Regions from separate parts of the Glaciecola sp. HA4-3 genome, predicted to be linked through region 2. Evidence: predicted binding sites of a transcription regulator. Region 2 holds the regulator's gene; the other holds the start of a gene.
What was found. The regulator NrdR, encoded in region 2, represses ribonucleotide reductase genes. The targets are predictions, from matches to a motif close to AAACACNANATNTNGTGTTT.
Positions count from the first base shown of each region.

Region 1 (10,956 bases), 660 kb from region 2:
GTATCCACTGGCATTAAACCTTGTGAATATGTCGTTTCATTAAACTTAGGACAAGCACCCACTTCTTTTGCTAAATTGTTAGAGGCCTTCATCAAATAATATTGTATGGCTTCGAACGTTTTATGTACCAAACCGTTAGCACTATGATCCGAGTATTTAACACCATTTTTCGCAAGATAATAAGCAAAGTTAATGACGCCTATACCTAGTGTTCTTCTTCCCATTGTTGCGTTGAAAGCGGCTGGCACAGGGTAGTCTTGATAATCGAGAAGACTATCTAATGCTCTTACCGCTAAATCTGCTAATTCTTCTAGTTCATCTAGACTTTCGATTGCACCAAGGTTAAAGGCTGAAAGTGTACATAAGGCAATTTCACCTTCTGGATCATTGACATGACTCAATGGTTTGGTGGGAAGCGCAATTTCTAAACATAAGTTGCTTTGACGCACCGGCGCCACTTTCGGATCAAAGGGACTATGGGTATTGCAATGGTCGACATTTTGAAGATATATGCGCCCAGTATTTGCTCTTTCTTGCATAAACTGACCGAACAATTCAATCGCTTTTATTCTTGTTTTGCGAATAGAGTCGTCGTTCTCATATTTTACATAAAGCCTTTCGAATTCGTCTTGATCTGCAAAAAACGCATCATATAATCCAGGCACGTCAGATGGGCTAAACAGCGTGATATAATCATCTTTTATCATACGCGTGTACATTAATTTGTTGCATTGCACACCGTAGTCTAAATGTCTAACTCGATTCTCTTCGACACCTCTATTGTTTTTTAGGACCAACAAGGATTCAACTTCTAAGTGCCAAATTGGGTAGAACAAAGTTGCAGCACCACCTCTGACACCCCCTTGAGAGCAGCTTTTAACGGCTGTTTGGAAATGCTTATAAAAAGGAATGCATCCGGTATGAAATGCCTCGCCACCTCTTATTGGACTACCTAATGCTCTAATTCTTCCGGCATTGATGCCTATCCCAGCTCGCTGACTGACGTATTTTACAATTGCACTTGATGTAGCATTAATCGAATCAAGACTATCACCTGCTTCAATTAGCACACAGGAGCTAAATTGACGGGTAGGGGTTCTGACACCTGCCATTATTGGAGTAGGAAGCGATAGTTTAAACGTGGAAGCAGCATCATAAAAACGTTTGATGTAATCTAAACGAGTTTCTTTGTCATACTTTGCAAACAAGCATGCAGCTACCAGTACATAAAGAAACTGTGCACTTTCGTAGATTTCTCCGCTAACTCTGTTTTGCACCAAATATTTCCCCTCAAGCTGTTTGACGGCAGCATAACTGAAGTTCATATCACGGCTATGGTCAATTAGGGCATCTAATGCGTCAAATTCTGCATCTGTATAATCTTCTAATAGATGTTCGTCGTATTTGCCCGCTTCAACCATTTCATGGACATGTTTGGTCAGTTTTGGCGGCTCAAATTGTCCATAAGCTTTTTTGCGAAGATGGAATATCGCTAGTCTTGCTGAGAGGTATTGGTAATCAGGTGTCTCGGTAGTGATTAGATCTGCAGCTGATTTGATCAGGGTTTCGTGTATCTCTTCGGTTTTAATCCCGTTATAGAACTGTATTTGAGCCTTGATTTCAACTTGAGAAACCGACACATCTTCTAAACCTTTAGCTGCCCAAGTCACTACTTGATGTATTTTTTCTAAATCAATAGGCTCTTGCTGGCCATTACGTTTAGTCACAAGTAAATTATTGTTCATTATTTATATGCTCTTGTTTGTAATCAACATATAGAAAAGCCATCAAACTTGTTGGCAAGCATTGGAATTTCACATGTTGTTTTTGTTAATTATTGTGTGTTATTCATTTTTATTTTTTTAAAGCGTTCAAAGGGCTTTGTTGCTTTTTTAACTACACACTACGCGCAAATGCTTGTGGTACTAAACCTTTTTGGTTACCAAGCTGAGTAACCTTTTGACCAAACTGCATTAAAACTGACCAAACCGCATCAAAACTCAAACGTTTCAATTCATGGTATACACAAGATAGTGTGTATAGTGAGGATTTGCAACTACTATATGTAGTGTTTTGGCGAGAAGTTTTACTGTGTGTATTTCTGTTAGTATTGACTAACACCATAGGAACGAATCACAGAGTGATTTAGCAGATGCAAGACAATCTGAGCACTAGTTTTAGTAGCTAAAATATTTCGTTATATTGAATTTCATACTTATAACCAGAGTAACTTTTAACCAGCAGTGACTATCTTTGATTCAAATGAATTATATCACCACATCGCTCATTTTACAGGCGATAAAATAGTTCACATCAACATTTTTATCAGACAATAAGTATTCATTTTTTAAAGGGTTAAAATGCATGCCTGTCATTGTTATTGTTTGAAGCTGAGTTGCTTCAATCATTCGTGTCAGTTCTGCTGGAGTAATAAATTTATCGTAGTCATGTGTACCTTTAGGTACCATATTAAGCAAATACTCAGCACCTAAGATGGCCATAAGATATGATTTAGGGTTGCGATTTAGAGTTGAAAAAACAACAACTCCACCTGGCTTTACCAATCTGGCACAAGCATCTACTATTGAGCTAGGGTCAGGGACATGCTCAAGCATTTCCAAGCAACAAACAATATCATAATGCTGCGGATAGTTAAGTGCATGGTCTTCAGCGGTACTTAATAAGTATTCAAGATTAAGGTTTGATTCAAGAGCGTGTGATCGGGCAACCTCTAATGATGATTCAACCATGTCTAAACCACTAACGTTTGCACCTCGTTTAGCTAACTCTTCGCTTAAAATACCGCCGCCGCAACCAACATCTAAAATTGATTTATCAAATACGCCACCACATTGTTGTTCTATATAGTCGACTCTAAGCGGATTAATATCGTGCAAAGACTTAAATTCGCCAGTTTTATCCCACCATTTACTAGCTAGATCAGAGAACTTTGATAACTCGTTCGCATCAACATTACTCATTATTGTTATTCCTCAAAGTTAGTCTTGTAAAGTTGCAATTGATTTGTATGAATTTTAATCATTATTACGAATTAACCAAAATGCAATATTATATTACCCTATAAATACATGAATTTAAGCTTTGAACATGCATTTATATGCTACAAGTTTTGCTAACTTAGTGATAATATCTTAACCGTCGATGAATTTTTCTTGATGCACTATACAATGCGCAATCCTATCATTGGCAGACTAATAAAAATTGAGTTTGATAATAACAAAGTATTGGCATGCCAAGACTAACGTTCATTTCTACAATGAATAGGGTCATGGACAAAACCAACACACTAAAAAAGGACTATGCAGTTTATGACTGATAACGCCAAAGATATCTCTCCTATTAATATTGAAGAAGAGCTTAAAAATTCCTACCTTGATTATGCGATGAGTGTAATTGTCGGGCGGGCATTACCCGATGTAAGAGATGGACTCAAACCGGTGCATCGTAGAGTTTTGTTTGCGATGAATGAGCTTAAAAATGATTTTAATAAGCCATATAAAAAATCGGCAAGGGTCGTTGGTGACGTTATTGGTAAATATCACCCACATGGTGACTCGGCAGTGTATGACACGATTGTTAGAATGGCTCAACCTTTCTCTTTGCGTTATATGCTGGTCGATGGCCAAGGTAATTTTGGTTCGGTAGATGGCGACTCTGCAGCTGCTATGCGATATACCGAAATCAGAATGGCAAAAATAGCGCATGAGTTATTGGCCGATTTAGACAAAGAAACAGTCAATTTTGTCCCTAATTACGACGGACAAGAGCATATTCCAGAAGTCCTCCCTACAAAAGTGCCCAACCTATTAGTAAATGGGTCTTCAGGTATCGCTGTGGGAATGGCCACCAACATACCACCTCATAATTTAAATGAAGTCATTAATGGCACGATCGAGCTAATTAATAATCCTGATATCACCATTGAAGAACTGATTGATTTCATTCCTGGTCCAGATTTCCCAACTGCCGCAATTATAAGCGGGCGTCAAGGCATTATAGATGCCTATAAAACTGGTCGTGGGAAAATTTATCTACGTGCAAAAGCTGAAATTGAACAAGAAGATAATGGTAAAGAAACCATTATTGTTCATGAGATTCCTTATCAAGTTAATAAAGCTAGATTAATTGAAAAAATTGCAGAGTTAGTAAAAGAAAAGAAAGTTGAGGGTATTTCTGCCTTACGTGACGAATCTGACAAAGATGGAATGAGAATTGTCATTGAAGTTAAACGAAATGAATCAGCAGAAGTGTTACTTAACCACTTGTATGCCAATACTCAATTACAGACTGTATTTGGTATTAATATGGTAGCACTTGATAAAACGCAACCTAAAGTGTTTAACCTAAAGGAAGTGCTAGAAGCATTTGTGTTACATCGTCGTGAAGTAGTAACACGCCGTACAGTGTTTGAATTGAAAAAAGCACGCGATAGAGCCCACATTTTGGAAGGTCTAGCAATAGCCTTGGTCAATATTGACCCCATTATTGAACTTATTAAAGCATCACAAAGTCCTGCAGAAGCCAAAAAGCAACTGATTGCCAAAGGGTGGGCCTTAGGAGATGTTGCACAAATGCTTGAAAGAGCAGGTAATGATGCTGCTCGCCCGGATTGGCTAGCTGATGAGTTTGGTATTCGTGATGGGCAATACTTCCTAACAGAAGAGCAAGCTCAAGCCATTCTTGATTTGCGCCTCAACAAGCTTACTGGCTTAGAACATGACAAAATCCTTGATGAATATAAAGGTTTGATCGATATTATCGCAGAGTTACTTGAAATATTAGGTAGCTCAGTGCGTCTGATGGAAGTGATTACTGAAGAGTTAGAAAAAGTTAGAGATGAGTTTGGTGATGATAGGCGTACGGAAATTACTGCAGCTAGTCATGATATTGATATTGAAGATCTAATCGAGCGCGAAGATGTCGTGGTTACTTTGTCGCGCGAAGGTTATGTGAAATATCAAAAGCTATCAGATTACGAAGCGCAAAGACGTGGCGGAAAAGGAAAGTCCGCAACCAAAATGAAAGATGAAGACTTTATTGAAAAACTACTTGTGGCTAATACGCATGACCACATATTGTGTTTTTCAACACGCGGCAGACTCTATTGGCTTAAGGTCTACCAATTGCCTCTTGCCAGTCGAAACGCTAGAGGTCGTCCAATAGTGAATATTTTACCACTGGAAGATGGCGAACGAATTACTGCTATATTGCCAATCAAAGAGTTTGAAGAAGGCAAATATGTATTTATGGCCACCGCGAATGGCTCAGTGAAAAAGACAGAGTTAGTGCAATATTCTAGGCCACGTGCAAATGGAATTATTGCGGTTAATCTAAATGAAGGAAATGAACTTATTGGAGTCGATTTGACGGATGGTAGCAGCGAAATAATGCTGTTTTCTGATGCAGGTAAAGTCGTAAGGTTCAGCGAAGAGCAAGTTCGTCCAATGGGCCGCACTGCGACAGGTGTTAGAGGTATAAGAATTGCTGATAATGAGCGAGTTGTATCACTAATTGTCCCTAACGCTACTAACGATATTTTAACTGCGACTGAGAACGGCTATGGAAAGCGTACCCCAGTAACTGAATATCCTGCAAAGAGCAGGGCCACTAAAGGGGTCGTTTCGATCAAAGTTTCAGAGCGTAACGGCTTGGTTGTTGGTGCAGTGCAGGTCGATGAAAACGATGAAATGATGCTAATTAGCGATCAAGGCACATTAGTAAGAACAAGAGTATCTGAGGTATCGCGCGTTGGTCGTAACACTCAAGGAGTAACACTTATTCGTACCGGTGATGGCGAAAAAGTGGTTGCACTTCAAAAGATTGATGAAATTGTTGAAGAAGCAATTGAATTAGACGAAGACGGTAATCCAATTGCTGAGATGCCGGCCGAAACACTCACTGATACAAATAACACCGAAGCATCTCCAGATGATGATGTGGGTGAAAAAAATTGATATCAAATAGCTAGATAAAATTAGCAGCAAGTGTTCATTAGACCTTGCTGCTTTTTTATGGAAAACAAAATGAGCATATACAATTTTAGTGCAGGTCCTGCTGCACTTCCTAGAAGTGTTTTGGAAAAAGCACAACATGAATTGCTTGACTGGAATGGTCAAGGCAGTTCGGTAATGGAAGTAAGTCATAGAGGCAAACCATTTATTGAAGTTGCTCAGAAAGCTGAGCGCGATTTGCGAACCTTGATGAATATTCCCAATAATTACAAGGTGTTATTCTTACAAGGTGGAGGCCGAGGTCAGTTTTTCAGTGTCCCTTTGAACCTATCTCAGCGTGGCGATTTCTGTCAGCATTGGGTCACAGGGCAGTGGTCAGAGCTAGCCGTTAAAGAGGCACAAAAATATATGCGTACTGAAGTGGTAGCGAATAATCAAGTTCGCAACAATATCGTCAGTCCGCTTGAGCAAAAAGACTGGAAGGCAATTGATCAAAGTGCTGCATATTTTCATTATTGTACTAATGAAACAGTGGATGGGATTGAAGTGGACTTTATTCCACAAACTGGGAATGTACCTTTGGTGGCAGATATGTCATCAAACATTTTGTCAAAAGAAATAGACGTTAGTCAATTTGGCATCATCTATGCTGGCGCTCAAAAGAATATTGGTCCTTCAGGTTTGGCCTTGGTTATTGTCCGCGAAGACTTGATTGGACTTGAGCGAAGCGATACGCCGTCGATTTTCTCATATCAACAGCAGCTAGCGGCAGATAGTATGTATAACACTCCGCCCACCTTTTCGTGGTATTTAGCAGGTCTTGTGTTTGAATATTTGTTAGAACAAGGCGGATTGAACACTGTTGGGTTGTTAAATGAACGAAAAGCGAAACATTTATATACAACCATCGATAACAGTGACTTTTATGTCAACCATGTTGCGACACAATACCGTTCAAAAATGAATGTGACTTTTCACCTATCAAAGCCAGAATTAAACGAGGCTTTTCTCCAACAGGCTGATAAACGTGGATTGAAAGCCTTGAAAGGTCACCGCAATGTTGGTGGGATGCGTGCGAGTATTTATAATGCCATGCCGTTTGAAGGTGTTGAAGCGCTTTGCGAGTTTATGCTTGAGTTTGAAAAACAAAGCACTTAGACAGCACACGTAGATAAATCAACTACTTAAAGCACGCAAGTAAGTTAGGCAAAATATTAGTGGAGCTATTACAATGGAGTCCAAAGTGGAGCAATTAAGCTTATCTCCCGTTAAAAAAATCAATGGCATTATTCATCTACCTGAAGTAAAAGTCTCTCCAACAGGGCGCTTTTATTAGCAGCGATGAGCGAAGGTACCTCTGTTCTTCATAATTTACTCGATAGTGATGACATTCGTCACATGCTAAATGCATTAAGCGCGTTGGGTGTGAAATATGAGCTTTCCGATAACAATACCACTTGTCATATACAAGGAGTAGCAGGGGGCTTTTCATCGACAGAGCCTCTCACTCTGTTTTTAGGTAACGCTGGCACAGCAATGAGGCCATTGTGCGCAGTACTAGCATTTTGTGACCTTGATGTGATGTTAACTGGTGAACCACGTATGGAAGAACGTCCTATAGGTGATTTAGCAGACGAACTGATAGATGCTGGAGCAAAAATTACTTATCTTAAGGATATAGGATTCCCTCCATTACGTATTCAACAATCACAAATCGACAAGAGAGAATTTGACATCGACGGTAGTGTTTCAAGCCAATTTCTTACCGCGTTGTTAATGGCTGTTCCTCTTTTAAATGATGACGTGTCAATTGATATAAAAGGCACTTTGGTATCGAAACCATATATAGATATAACCCTTAATAGTATGCAGGCTTTTGGTGTTGAGGTTATTAATCACAATTATCAAAAGTTTGAGATTAAAGGCGGGCAACGATATATCGCCTGTTCAAATTTTTTAGTTGAAGGAGATGCATCTTCTGCATCTTATTTTTTGGCGGCAGCTGCAATAAAAGGAGGAACTGTCGAGGTCACTGGAATAGGAAAGCATTCTATACAGGGCGACATTCAATTTGCAGATGTATTAGCCAAAATGGGGGCTGATGTTGAGTGGTTTGATGACCGAATTCGAGTTAGCCGCAAAAATTTGACTGCCGTTGATATGGATATGAATCATATACCAGATGCAGCAATGACAATCGGAACGACAGCTTTGTTTGCAAAAGGTGTGACGACTTTACGAAATATTTATAATTGGCGAGTTAAAGAGACCGATAGGCTATCAGCGATGGCAACTGAGTTAAGAAAAGTAGGCGCCCAAGTCGAAGAGGGTGAAGACTATATCAGTATTACGCCTCCGCTTGAATTACAGCATGCTTGTATAGATACATATGATGACCATCGTATAGCGATGTGTTTTTCCTTGGTGAGTCTTGATGATAAGTGCGGAGTAACGATTAACGATCCAAAGTGTACGTCAAAAACCTTCCCCAATTATTTTAAGGAGTTCGCCAAGCTTTCTACTAACTAAGTTGGCACTATCTGTTCAAGGTAGGTATAATCCGCGTCAAATTTTTCAGGTAGGAAAATAGTTCATGCAAACATTGCATATAGTAACTGTCGACGGACCAAGTGGCGCAGGCAAAGGAACACTAAGTAGTATGCTCGCTGATGCGTACAAATGGCATTTTCTTGATAGCGGTGCAATTTATCGTGTTTTGGGTGTTGCAGCCTTGCACCATGGTATAGAGTTATCAGACGTTGCTGGTCTGCACCCACTTGCGAATGGACTAGATGTCACTTTTCCCATTACATCTGACGGTACAAGGGTTATTTTAGAAGGTGAAGATGTTACCGATGATATTAGGACTGAAGATGTTGCTAGTGCCGCATCTAAAGTTGCTGCAATCCCACTTGTTAGAGAAGCATTGTTACGTCGACAAAGAGCGTTTGCACAAGCGCCTTGGTTTGGTTGCTGATGGCAGAGATATGGGGACAGTGGTATTCCCAGAAGCTAGTGCTAAAATTTTTCTTAGCGCAAGCGCCGAAACACGCGCCCATCGGCGTTATGAGCAGTTGAAAAGTAATCATCAAGGTGTTACAATCTCGCGCCTTTTGGCTGACATACAGGCAAGAGACGAACGCGATCGCAACAGAAAAGTGGCTCCATTAGTACCTGCACAAGGTGCATTGGAGATTGATTCTTCTGACATGACGATATCGCAAGTGTTTGAAAAAGCTAAGTATTTTATTGATAAAAAAATACATGGTGATTTAACCGCATAGCGTACTATTTGACCAAGTTTAGGATGAACTAGGTACTTTATTAACAACCCCGACATTCTGGATTGAATGAGCGGATTAACTTAGATATTAAATATGACTGATAATTTTGCAGATCTTTTTGAAGAAAGCCTTCAACAACTAGAAACTCGCCCCGGTGCCATCGTAAAAGGCACAGTAGTATCAATAGATAAAGACATTGTTCTTGTTGATGCTGGTTTGAAATCAGAAAGTGCTATACCTGCCGAGCAGTTCAAAGCTGCAGACGGTTCACTAGAAATTGCTGTTGGTGATTCAGTAGACGTCGCGCTTGACGCTGTTGAAGATGGCTTTGGTGAAACTATTCTATCTCGTGAAAAAGCCAAGCGTCATGAAGCTTGGGTAGAGCTAGAAAAAGCTTATGATGAGAAAGCAACTATCAAAGGTATAATCAATGGAAAAGTCAAAGGTGGCTTTACTGTTGAAGTGAATACTGTACGTGCTTTCCTACTAGGCTCTTTGGTTGATGTACGCCCAGTTCGCGAAACCAACCATTTAGAAGGTAAAGAATTAGAATTTAAAGTAATCAAGTTAGATGCCAAACGCAACAACGTAGTTGTATCGCGTCGTGCAGTAATTGAAGCTGAAAGCAGTGCAGAACGCGACCAGTTGCTAGCTAACTTGGAAGAAGGTGATGAAGTTAAAGGTATTGTTAAGAACCTTACAGACTACGGTGCATTCGTAGATTTAGGTGGCGTTGACGGTCTTTTACACATTACTGACATGGCTTGGAAACGTGTTAAACACCCAAGCGAAATTGTTAACGTTGGTGATGAAATCAACGTAAAAGTATTGAAGTTTGATAAAGAAAAATCTCGCGTTTCACTTGGTATGAAGCAAATGGGAAGTGATCCTTGGCAAGAAATTGCTAATCGCTACCCAGAAGGCTCTAAGCTAAGTGGCGCTGTGACTAACTTAACTGATTACGGTTGTTTTGTTGAAATTGAAGATGGCGTTGAAGGTCTAGTACACGTTTCTGAAATGGATTGGACAAACAAAAACATTCATCCGTCTAAAGTAGTTAATCTAGGTGACGTTGTTAACGTTATGGTTCTAGAAATTGACGAAGAACGTCGTCGTATTTCTTTAGGCCTTAAGCAGTGCATCGATAATCCTTGGGAAACCTTCGCTAAGTCACACGAAAAAGGTGATAAGGTTTCTGGTAAAATTAAATCAATCACTGATTTTGGTATATTTATCGGTCTTGATGGTGGAATCGATGGTCTTGTTCACTTGTCTGACATTTCATGGCAGAAGCAAGGTGAAGAAGCCGTTCGTGATTATAAGAAGGGTGACGAAATTAGTGCTGTAGTACTTCAAGTTGACCCTGAGCGTGAGCGTATTTCACTTGGTGTTAAACAAATCGAAGAAGACCCGTTCAATAAGTATCTGACAGATAACAAGAAAGGTGCTATTGTTAATGGAACAGTAATCGAAGCCGATGCTAAAGGTGTAACTGTTCAACTTGCTGAAGAAGTTGAAGGTTATATTCGTATTGGTGACTTATGGCACGTGAAAGAGTCGAAGACGCTGGTGAAGTAGTGAAGGTAGGTGATACTATCGATGCTAAATACACAGGTGTTGATCGTAAGAATCGCGTAGTTAACTTGTCGGTTAAAGCTAAAGATCAAGCAGATGAGAAAGAAGCGCTTGATAAAGTAAAT
Region 1 covers NZ_CM146340.1:1,557,379-1,568,334, reverse strand. Annotated here, with positions in the region: gene nrdA (class 1a ribonucleoside-diphosphate reductase subunit alpha) at 1-1,745, opposite strand, end outside; gene ubiG (bifunctional 2-polyprenyl-6-hydroxyphenol methylase/3-demethylubiquinol 3-O-methyltransferase UbiG) at 2,268-2,981, opposite strand; gene gyrA (DNA topoisomerase (ATP-hydrolyzing) subunit A) at 3,330-5,975, shown strand; gene serC (3-phosphoserine/phosphohydroxythreonine transaminase) at 6,045-7,130, shown strand; partial or broken gene aroA (3-phosphoshikimate 1-carboxyvinyltransferase) at 7,216-8,501, shown strand; partial or broken gene cmk ((d)CMP kinase) at 8,566-9,256, shown strand; partial or broken gene rpsA (30S ribosomal protein S1) at 9,350-10,956, shown strand, end outside.
Region 1: a site for NrdR is predicted at 2,022-2,041, ahead of nrdA (class 1a ribonucleoside-diphosphate reductase subunit alpha). Genes of this name have one in related genera too.

Region 2 (10,956 bases):
AATTTCTCACAATATCCAATTGCTCTAGCAACATCTCCATGGACAATCTGGAAAGGACCGCGCGCTTTATTGCGTGATTTATCTCGCTCGTAATAGCTAAAATTATCAGCTTGAATATCAATAAGTTGTGGTTCACTGTCTTTGATGAGCATTGGATCATCGTCTTTGAGCATCTGTGTGATTTTTTCTTTTTCAGGGAAAAATAACAATCCTCTTTCACCTTGTAGTTTCTCGGCAAGAGAATCTAAACAGTTCTCATGAAAAATAATATCGCAATCAGTAAACCATACCCAATCAGCGCTTGTTGAGCGAGCGGCCATGTTTCTGCCAATGCCTCGTCTAAACAATTTTCCTTTGCTCATCGCATGAAAATTCCAGAGTCAGATTTGGGATATCTTTTTTAGCGAAAAAGTCTAAAGCCGCTTTGGTCTTAAGATCGTCTTCATTGTAAAAAACGGTTACGGTCAGGCGTAATTTGCTTGGTGGATAATTGACGAAGGAGCTTAGTTGATAAGTCAACATATTGGCATAGCCCCAGCAGTGAGTGACAATTTCTAGATCAAATATGCCTTGTACTGCTTTTCGCTGCTCTACAGGCGGTATTGCTTCACGTTGCCACGATGCAGGAAGAATACGACCTAGCACCAAACGATAAAGTTGTATAGCTGCTGTGTTGAAGCGATTTACCGGATATGTTTTCGTTATTTTCATATTGATATGTAAACGCGTTGAGCCTTTTTTAATAAGGCCTTGTTAACTATGTCGTAAAACCTACCATAACACGTAATCACCTTTGTGTTTATCATCCTATGATAGGTCTTATCGATTATCCTATTTTTTTGTACTTCAAGCGATGAGGTTCAACGACGTCTTGTCCATAAGTGTCTTTTAACCAAGTTGCATAGTCGCTGTAGTTGCCTTCGTAGAAATTCACTTTACCTTCGTCGCGATAGTCTAAGATATGTGTTGCTACTCGGTCTAAAAACCAGCGGTCATGCGATATCACCATGACGCAGTCAGGGAACTCTAAAATTGCGTTCTCAAGCGCACGAAGCGTTTCAACATCTAAATCATTGGTTGGCTCATCAAGTAAGAGTGTATTGCCACCTGCTTTGAGTAATTTTGCCAAGTGGACGCGATTACGTTCTCCACCAGAAAGGTCCTTGATAAATTTCTTTTGGTCAGTCCCTTTGAAATTAAAACGACTGCAATATGCACGACTATTTATCTCAAAGTTACCAATTTTAACAATATCTTGGCCGTCTGAGATTTCTTGATATACTGTTTTGCTTTCGTCCATGTGATCTCTAAATTGATCAACGCTGGCGACTTGTACTGTTTCGCCTATTATGATTTCGCCTGAATCGGGACTTTCATTATTCGTTATCATTCTAAATAAAGTGGATTTACCTGCACCATTAGGGCCGATAATACCCACTATGGCGCCTTTAGGTACAGTAAATGACAAGTCATCTATCAACAGTCTATCGCCATAAGATTTAGAAAGGTTTTTAATTTCGATAACTTGGTCACCAAGTCGCTCACCTGGCGGTATAAATAATTCGTTTGTCTCGTTACGTTTTTGGTAATCACCGGTGCTGAGTTCTTCAAATCGTGCCATGCGAGCTTTACTTTTTGCATGTCGGCCTTTGGGGTTCGTGCGCACCCATTCAAGTTCTTGTTTAATTGATTTTTGGCGAGCATTTTCTGTACGTTCTTCTTGTTCAAGTCTTGCGTCTTTTTGTTCAAGCCAACTTGAATAATTACCTTCCCAAGGAATACCTTCGCCTCTATCTAGTTCCAGAATCCAGCCAGCAACATTATCCAAGAAATATCGATCGTGGGTAATGGCAACTACTGTCCCTTCGTAATCGTGTAAAAAGCGCTCTAGCCAAGCGACAGATTCAGCATCTAAGTGGTTAGTAGGTTCGTCAAGTAATAGCATTTCAGGTTTTTCCAAAAGTAACTTACACAACGCAACGCGACGTTGTTCACCACCTGAAAGTTTACTTACATCCGCGTCCCAAGGGGGCAAGCGCAATGCATTTGCTGCCCGCTCAAGTGCGTTTTCTATATTATGGCCATCTTTGGATTGAATAATAGCTTCAAGTTCACCTTGTTCCTTTGCTAACGCATCAAAGTCCGCGCCTTCTTCAGCATAAGCAGCGTAGACTTGGTCAAGTCTTGCAAGTGCATCAATTACATCACTGACAGCAAGTTCAATATTGCCCCTGACATCTTTTGTTTCATCAAGTTTAGGTTCTTGCGGAAGATAACCAATTTTTAAATCGCTTTGGGGCCTAGCTTCCCCTTCGATTTCTTGATCAATACCGGCCATGATTTTGAGTAAGGTTGACTTACCTGCGCCGTTTAAGCCAAGAACACCTATTTTGGCACCTGGGAAAAAGCTTAAGCTAATATTTTTTAAAATGTGACGATTGGGTGGGACAATTTTACCCACTCTATGCATGCTATATACGTATTGTGCCATTGGTTTGACTTTCCTAGCTAAAAACGTGAACTATGTTGTATGTAGTGTAGCGTAGATCATATCTTTGTTTAAGAACTACTTAGCGAAGATTTTGTGATACCCTACATTTTTATGCGTATTGTTTTTTCAAGGAATTATCCATGTCTTTCACACTTGAACAAATTGCTGAACATATTAACGGCGAAATCATAGGTGATCCATCTAAAACGATTACTGAAATGGCTAATCTGCTCACTGCAAAGTCTCATCAACTTACCTTTTTATCGAATAAGAAATTTGCCGAACAACTCTTTAGTACTCAAGCTGGTGCTGTTATTTTGCGAAAAGCAGATCTAGAGCATTATTCAGGTGACGCAATTGTAGTTGACGACCCCTATGTGGGTTTCGCATTAGCAAGTCAACTCTTATATATAGCGCCTTCAGTTAAAACAGGTATTGCAACTACTGCGTTCGTCCACCCAACGGCAACATTAGGAAAAAATGTCACCGTAAGTCATGGGGCGGTAATCGAAGCAGGAGTCGAAATTGGTGACAACAGCGTGATTAGCGCTAACTGTGTTATTGGCGAGTTCGCAAAACTGGGAGAAAATGTCTTCTTGCACTACAGGTGTTATTGTTTATCATAAAGTGGAATTGGGTGACCGTGTGTCTATCCACAGTAATGCAGTAATAGGTTCAGATGGTTTTGGTTATGCAAATAACAAGGGCCAATGGATAAAAATTCCGCAAACAGGCACGGTGATTGTGGGCAACGATACAGAAATCGGCTCTCATGCAAATATTGACCGAGGGGCATTGGACAATACTGTGATTGGTAAAAACGTCATTATTGATTCTTTGGTGCATATTGCTCATAACTGTCATATTGATGACCATGCTTGTTTATGTGGACAAATGGGGATGGCTGGCAGTACAAAAATTGGGAAATATTCAGTGTTAGGTGGTCATGTTGCGGTAAATGGGCACATTACTATAGGTGATAAGGTGCAAATTACAGGCAATACAATGGTGACCAAAAGTCTTTCTGAACCGGGTGTTTACTCTTCAGGGATGCCAGCATTGCCAAATAAAGAGTGGTTAAAAAATGCAGTCCAACTTCGCCAAATTAATAAATTAGTTGAACGCGTGAAAGCCCTCGAAGCCCAAGCAAAAGAACAAGAGTAGGCAAGACTAATCGCTTGGTAAAGGTGTTTACACAAAAAGCATTTGTTATTGTTATAGAGTCTATACAAAACGAATAAAATCGCTACAATATCGCGCCATACACACGACGAAAATCACGCGAAAGCTACAGGAGCCTTTATGTTATCTAGCAATATGAGCATTGCCGAGTTTGATCCAGAATTATCAGCGGCAATGGAAGCAGAAAAACAAAGACAGGAACATCATATTGAATTGATAGCGTCTGAAAACTATTGTAGCGCCAGAGTATTGGAAGCACAGGGTTCTCAGTTGACTAACAAATATGCTGAAGGATATCCAGGTAAACGTTATTACGGTGGCTGTGAGCATGTTGATGTCGCAGAGCAACTTGCTATCGATAGAGCGAAGGAGCTATTTGGGGCTCAATACGCTAACGTGCAGCCACATTCTGGCTCACAAGCAAACACGGCTGTGTTTATGGCGCTTATTGATGCAGGGGATACTGTACTAGGAATGAGCCTAGCTGATGGTGGGCATTTGACACATGGTGCCCATGTGAATTTTTCGGGTAAAACATATAACGCAGTGCAATATGGTTTGCACCCAGACACCGGTATTATCGATTATGAAAAAGTAGAAGCGCTTGCTTTGGAGCATAAACCAAAAATGATCATTGGTGGTTTTTCTGCTTATTCTGGTATTGTTGATTGGGCAAGGTTTCGCGAAATTGCAGACAAAGTCGGCGCTTATTTGTTAGTCGACATGGCACACGTTGCTGGCTTGGTAGCTGCTGGTGAATATCCTAGTCCAATCCCTCACGCCCACGTTGTAACTACTACAACACATAAAACATTGGCAGGCCCTCGTGGAGGCTTGATTTTGTCGGCATGCGGTGATGAAACACTTTATAAAAAATTCAATAGTGCAGTCTTTCCTAGTAACCAAGGCGGCCCGCTGTGTCATGTAATAGCGGCAAAAGCGGTGGCGTTCAAAGAAGCATTGGCACCTGAATTTAAGACATATCAACAGCAAGTGCTAAAAAATGCAAAAACAATGTGTAAAGTGCTGCAAGATAGAGGGTACAAGGTCGTGTCTAACGGCACCGAGAATCACTTGTTTCTACTTGATTTGATTGACAAAGATATTACCGGTAAAGATGCGGATGCAGCGCTAGGCAATGCCAACATTACCGTCAATAAAAATGCCGTACCTAATGATCCTCGTTCTCCATTTGTCACCAGCGGCTTAAGAATCGGAACGCCTGCAATTACAAGACGTGGTTTTGGTGAAGCAGAAGCGGCCCAAGTCGCTACTTGGATTTGTGATGTACTAGACAATATGGGCGATGATAGTGTTATACAAAGAGTGAAAAGCGAAGTGGTAACACTGTGCGAAAAACACCCTGTTTATGCCTAATATAGAGCTTAAGTAAGCAACAAAGCCGGATTACGTCCGGCTTTATCGTTAGTGAAGACCGAACCGGTTTGGTAAAGGCTAAACCTATAATGATGTACTGTCAGTTAAGGGTGAAATATGTTTTGTCCGTTTTGTAGCGCGCAAGAAACGAAAGTAATTGATTCTAGATTAGTGGCCGGTGGTGAACAAATTCGCAGAAGACGTCAATGTATTGTTTGTTCTGAGCGATTTACTACATTTGAGCAAGCAGAGCTTGTAATGCCCAAAGTTATCAAGCGTGATAAAACACGAGAACCCTTTAATGAAGATAAGCTTAATGCAGGCTTAACAAGAGCTCTTGAAAAACGGCCTGTAAGTACAGAATCAATAGACAGAACCATCGCGCGAATCAAATCAGAACTTAGAGCAACGGGCGAAAGAGAAGTTAAAAGTGAATTCATAGGTGAGCTGATAATGAGCGCACTTAAAAACTTAGATAAAGTCGCATATGTTCGTTTTGCGTCTGTGTATCGTTCATTTGAAGATATAAAAGAGTTTGGTGAAGAAATAGCTAAACTCTCAGATGACTAGCGTGTCGTGGGGTAACGAAAACCATGTTTAATGAACACGATACCGACATGATGAATAAAGCACTTGCTTTAGCAAATATCGGGAGATTCTCTACCACGCCAAACCCGAGTGTCGGTTGTGTTATTTGTGATGATAATGATGCAATCATTGGACAGGGATTTCATAAAAAAGCAGGGGGCAAACACGCTGAAATTGAAGCTCTCGATTCTATTGCATCTCAAAACCTTTCAAAACTAACAAATGCAACAGTTTATGTAACACTTGAGCCTTGCGCGCACTATGGCAAGACTGGTCCTTGTGCTCAAGCATTAATAAACGCTAATGTAAAACGTGTAGTTGTTGCCTGTGTGGATCCTAATAAACAAGTGGCAGGTAAAGGCATTAAAATGCTTGAAAGTGCAGGAATAAAAGTTGAGTGTGGACTTTTGGCCGAGCAAGCAAAACAGATTAATCGCGAATTCTTTCATCGAATGGTACATGGGGTACCTTTTGTAACGGTCAAACTTGCTGCCAGCATAGATGGTAAAACGGCCTTGGCTGATGGTCAAAGTCAATGGATTACGAGTAAAGAAGCTAGACAGGATGTTCAATTGCATCGCGCGCAAAGTTGCGCCATTATCTCGGGGTCAGGTACCGTTATATTTGATGATCCACGCTTAAATGTTCGTGTAGATGAATTACCTGATGACAAAATTCTTCACTTAGGCCACAAAATAGATGTGGCCGATGCCTTTAGCTGGCGAGATAAGCAGCCCTTGCGCGTTATTATTGATGGGCGTAATCAATTGCACGATAAACTAAATGTTTGCAAGGATGGCTATGCGACACTGGTCTATAATAGTGATTCGAACGTTAACATAGGGCAATCAGCGCACAGTCATCAGGTGCTTGAGCAAGTTCAAATGCCCAGTGTTGAGCACGATACACGAGTTGATTTAAAGGCAGTTTTAAAAGACTTGGCATCACGAGATATTAATCATGTCTGGGTAGAAGCTGGTGAGAGACTATCAGGAGCCTTAATAAGTCAAGGTTTGGTAAACGAACTGATTATCTATCAAGCCCCTAAAATTTTAGGTAGTCAAGCCAAAGGCTTGACTGAGATAGTATCGCCTGAGGTGTTAGCTGACGCAATAAATGGGCGATTTGCTAGTCTGGAAAAAATCGGTCCCGATATTAAAGTTATTTTAGCGTTGTAAAATCATAGTCCCAAAAGGATAAATAAACGAATGTTCACAGGCATTATAGAAGCAACAGGGGAAATCACATCACTTAAAGATTTAGGTGATAATTATCGTTTAGTCGTTAACACAGGCAAACTTGATACCTCGGATGTACATTTAGGAGATAGCATTGCCACTAGCGGAGTTTGTCTAACGGTTGTAGATAAGGGTGAGAATTTTTACGCTGCAGATGTTTCAGCCGAAACGATAAAATATACTGGTTTTGCTCATTATCAAGTAGGTAACAAAGTTAACCTTGAAAAAGCGATGCGAGCTGATAGCCGCTTTGGTGGTCATATTGTCAGCGGGCATGTTGACGGCCTTGGCACAGTCCAAGCTATTAACGAGCACAGTAACTATGTCGAGATTTGGATAAAAGCCCCTGATGATTTAGCAAAATATATTGCGCACAAAGGCTCTATCACTGTTGATGGCGTCAGTTTAACAGTTAATGAACTTGACGGTGCATCGTTTATGCTTTGGTTAATTCCTCATACACTACAAGAAACCGTTATAGGTGGATACAAAGTTGGCACTAAAGTAAACTTAGAAGTAGATGTTGTTGCTCGATATTTAGAGCGCTTACTTCAAGGTGACAAAGCAGCTGATTCGTCAAATAATGATATCAGCATGACTTTTTTGGCTGAGCATGGCTATTTAAAATAAACAGATAGTAAACACTTAATATTCTAAAACCGTTACCACACACTGAGATAGTAGAATGGCACTTAATAGTACGGCAGAAATAATTCAAGATATAAAACTAGGCAAAATGGTCATTCTAATGGATGACGAAGATCGAGAAAATGAAGGCGACTTGATCATGGCTGCCCAGCATGTAACGCCTGAGGCCATCAACTTTATGGTTACACACGCCCGTGGTTTAGTTTGCTTGCCAATGACGCAAGACAGATGTAAGCGCTTAAAATTACCGCTTATGGTAGATAACAACGCTGCTCAGTTCTCTACTAATTTCACCGTTTCAATTGAAGCTGCAACAGGTGTTACCACAGGGATATCCGCTGCTGATAGAGCACGTACTGTTTTAGCTGCAGTTGATGAAAATGCCTCAAGCGATGATATCGTCCAGCCTGGGCATATTTTCCCATTGATTGCCAAAGAAGGTGGTGTATTAAATAGGGCTGGGCATACTGAGGCAGGCGTAGATTTAGCTCGCTTGGCTGGGTGCGAGCCTGCCAGCGTGATTGTTGAAATTTTGAATCCAGATGGCAGTATGGCGCGAAGACCTGAACTTGAGGTCTTTGCCAAAGAACATGATTTGAAGATAGGCACAATTGCTGATCTTATCGAATACCGTAATTTAAATGAGACCACTATTGAAAAGGTAGCTACCTGCAAATTACCCACAACATTTGGTGAGTTCGATCTTCATACTTTTAAAGATTCAATAGACCAACAAATACACTTTGTTTTGCAAAAAGGTGAAGTAAATACACAACAACCAACATTGGTACGTGTTCACCTGCACAACACTTTTAGTGATTTACTTGGTTCTACGCGCGCCATTAATCGGTCATATTCACTCAATAATGCTATGGAAAAAGTGGCTAATGAAGGGGGAGTCATTGTTTTGCTTGGTAAAGAAGAAGATCTGATTGGCCAAGTAAAGCAATTTGAAGCAGAAGACAATAACGAGGTGGGAAAATCTAAAATGTGGGAAGGGTCTTCTCGGACTGTAGGCGTAGGGAGTCAAATCTTAGCGAGTCTAGGTATCAAGAAAATGCGTCTACTAAGCAAGCCCGTCAAGTATTCTGCTCTATCAGGATTTGGTCTTGAAGTGGTTGAATACGTTGAAAGTGATTAGCATAGCATTTGCTAACGACACATAAGCATTAAAAAAGGCGACTAGTCATATAGCAGTGTGCTATACTTTGCGCCCAAAATTATCAGGAGTACTCTAGATGCAGGTTATTGAAGGTAATATTCGCGCGACAGGCAAGAAATTTGCTGTAATTGTCTCAAGATTTAATAGTTTTGTAGTAGAAAGTTTGTTGGAAGGTGCGCTAGATACTTTAGAACGACATGGCGAAGTGAATCCTGATGATATTACTCTTGTAAGAGTGCCTTAGCGCTTATGAGTTACCCATCGTAGCAAAGAAGCTGGCTCAAAAAGGTGGTTTTGACGCGATAATCGCGCTTGGCGCCGTAATACGAGGCGGAACACCTCATTTTGATTTTGTTGCTGGTGAGTGTAATAAAGGGCTTGCTCAAGTATCGCTAGACGCTACGATTCCGGTAGCGTTTGGTGTAATTACCACGGATTCAATTGAACAAGCAATCGAACGCTCAGGCACAAAAGCTGGAAATAAAGGCTCTGAAGCGGCGCTTGGGGCACTTGAAATGGTAAATGTAATTAGTGCGATTGACGAGGCTTTATAAGTGAAACCTGCCCATAGAAAGCAAGCACGTGTGCTTGCTTTACAAGCTTTGTACGCTTGGTTGTTAAGTGGAAACGATATGCAGCAAATTGAGCTGACTATGGCCACTACTAATGACATGAAAAAAGTAGATATGGAATATTTTCAAGCCATCCTTGCTGGGGTGTCACAAGACCCAGAACGAATTGATAAAGCGTATAAAGCTTATCTAGGTAGGCTACCTGAAGAGTTAGACCCCATTGAAAAATCAATTATGCGTCTTGCGACCTTTGAACTATTAGAACGTATCGATACACCATATAAAGTTGTTATTAATGAATCTATCGAGTTAGCTAAGACGTTTGGCGCTGAAGAAAGTCATAAATTTATAAATGGTGCATTAGATAAAGCTGTCAAAACCTTAAGAGCCAACGAAAGAACCTAAATGGCGAACGAATTTGACTTAATAAAGCAGTATTTTGCAAATCCAACTTATGCGAGAAAAGATGTCAATGTTGGAATTGGAGACGATGCTGCAGTAACAATGCCCCCTCCTAATCAATTATTGGTCACGACCACTGACACCATGATTGAGCATGTTCACTTCTTAGCAGGCACCAAAGCCAGCGACTTAGCTGAAAAAATTGTTGCAGTAAATCTTAGCGATTTGGCCGCAATGGGAGCTGAACCTGCATGGCTGAGTCTATCATTGGCGATGCCTGAGGCTGACGAGCGGTGGCTATCTGATTTTGCAAAACGTTTATTTGAACTAACCGAATACTATTCGGTTCAATTGATAGGCGGGGATACTGTTAAAGGGCCACTTTCGATTACCATCACAGCACAAGGTTTTGTGCCGCCCGATAGCATGCTTAAAAGAAGTGGTGCAGCAAAGGATGATTGGATTTTTGTTACTGGAACCTTAGGTGATGCTGGTGCTGGCCTCGACATACTCATGGGTAAGCTTGATATCCAGGATAAGCAAGCAAGGGAATATCTAATAAAAAGACATCTTACTCCAACACCACGCATTCTTGCTGGCACTAGCTTAAGGCGTTTAGCAAGCGCTTGTATTGATATTTCAGATGGCTTACTCCAAGATGTACAACATATTGCTAATGCGTCTAATACCGGCGTGCTTTTACACTTAGAAAAGTTACCTCTGTCTCCAGCCTTAGGTGAAAATGTGGCTGAATTGAATGATGCACTTAAATATGCAACCACCGCTGGTGATGATTATGAACTGTTGTTTACCGTCTGTGAAGAGCATCGAACAGCAGTATTAAATGCATTAGACAGCTACGCAATCGATTATGCATGTATTGGCCAAATGACAGGGGCCACAGGGAAAGTCGATGTGCGATTAGAAAATGAAACCTATGCGCTTGAGGAGTCTCAAAGTGCAGGTTATAAACACTTTTAAATACGATGCTTAAAGAACATCGCGACAAAGTAAGCCTTTATAAACCTAGTCACTTTCTAGGTTTTGGTTTTGGGACCGGTTTAATTCCATTTATGCCCGGCACCATGGGGTCATTAGCTGCAATCCCTCTAATATTCGGTATGTCCTTTTTACCTAGTTACCTTTTTCTCATAGTGACGATATTGAGTATTTTGTTAGGCATTTTTATTTGCGAAAACGTAAGTAAGGATTTAGGGGTACATGATCATGGTGCCATTGTGTGGGATGAAATTGCGGGCATGATGCTAGTATTCATTTTTATAGATATTAATTGGC
Region 2 covers NZ_CM146340.1:2,218,952-2,229,907, reverse strand. Annotated here, with positions in the region: gene ACZ1G6_RS10605 (glycosyltransferase) at 1-362, opposite strand, end outside; gene ACZ1G6_RS10600 (hypothetical protein) at 340-711, opposite strand; gene ettA (energy-dependent translational throttle protein EttA) at 827-2,491, opposite strand; gene ACZ1G6_RS10590 (LpxD N-terminal domain-containing protein) at 2,632-3,117, shown strand; gene ACZ1G6_RS10585 (UDP-3-O-(3-hydroxymyristoyl)glucosamine N-acyltransferase) at 3,080-3,655, shown strand; gene glyA (serine hydroxymethyltransferase) at 3,794-5,050, shown strand; gene nrdR (transcriptional regulator NrdR) at 5,168-5,620, shown strand; gene ribD (bifunctional diaminohydroxyphosphoribosylaminopyrimidine deaminase/5-amino-6-(5-phosphoribosylamino)uracil reductase RibD) at 5,644-6,816, shown strand; gene ACZ1G6_RS10565 (riboflavin synthase) at 6,847-7,506, shown strand; gene ribBA (bifunctional 3,4-dihydroxy-2-butanone-4-phosphate synthase/GTP cyclohydrolase II) at 7,562-8,665, shown strand; partial or broken gene ribH (6,7-dimethyl-8-ribityllumazine synthase) at 8,763-9,240, shown strand; gene nusB (transcription antitermination factor NusB) at 9,241-9,663, shown strand; gene thiL (thiamine-phosphate kinase) at 9,664-10,641, shown strand; gene ACZ1G6_RS10540 (phosphatidylglycerophosphatase A family protein) at 10,647-10,956, shown strand, end outside.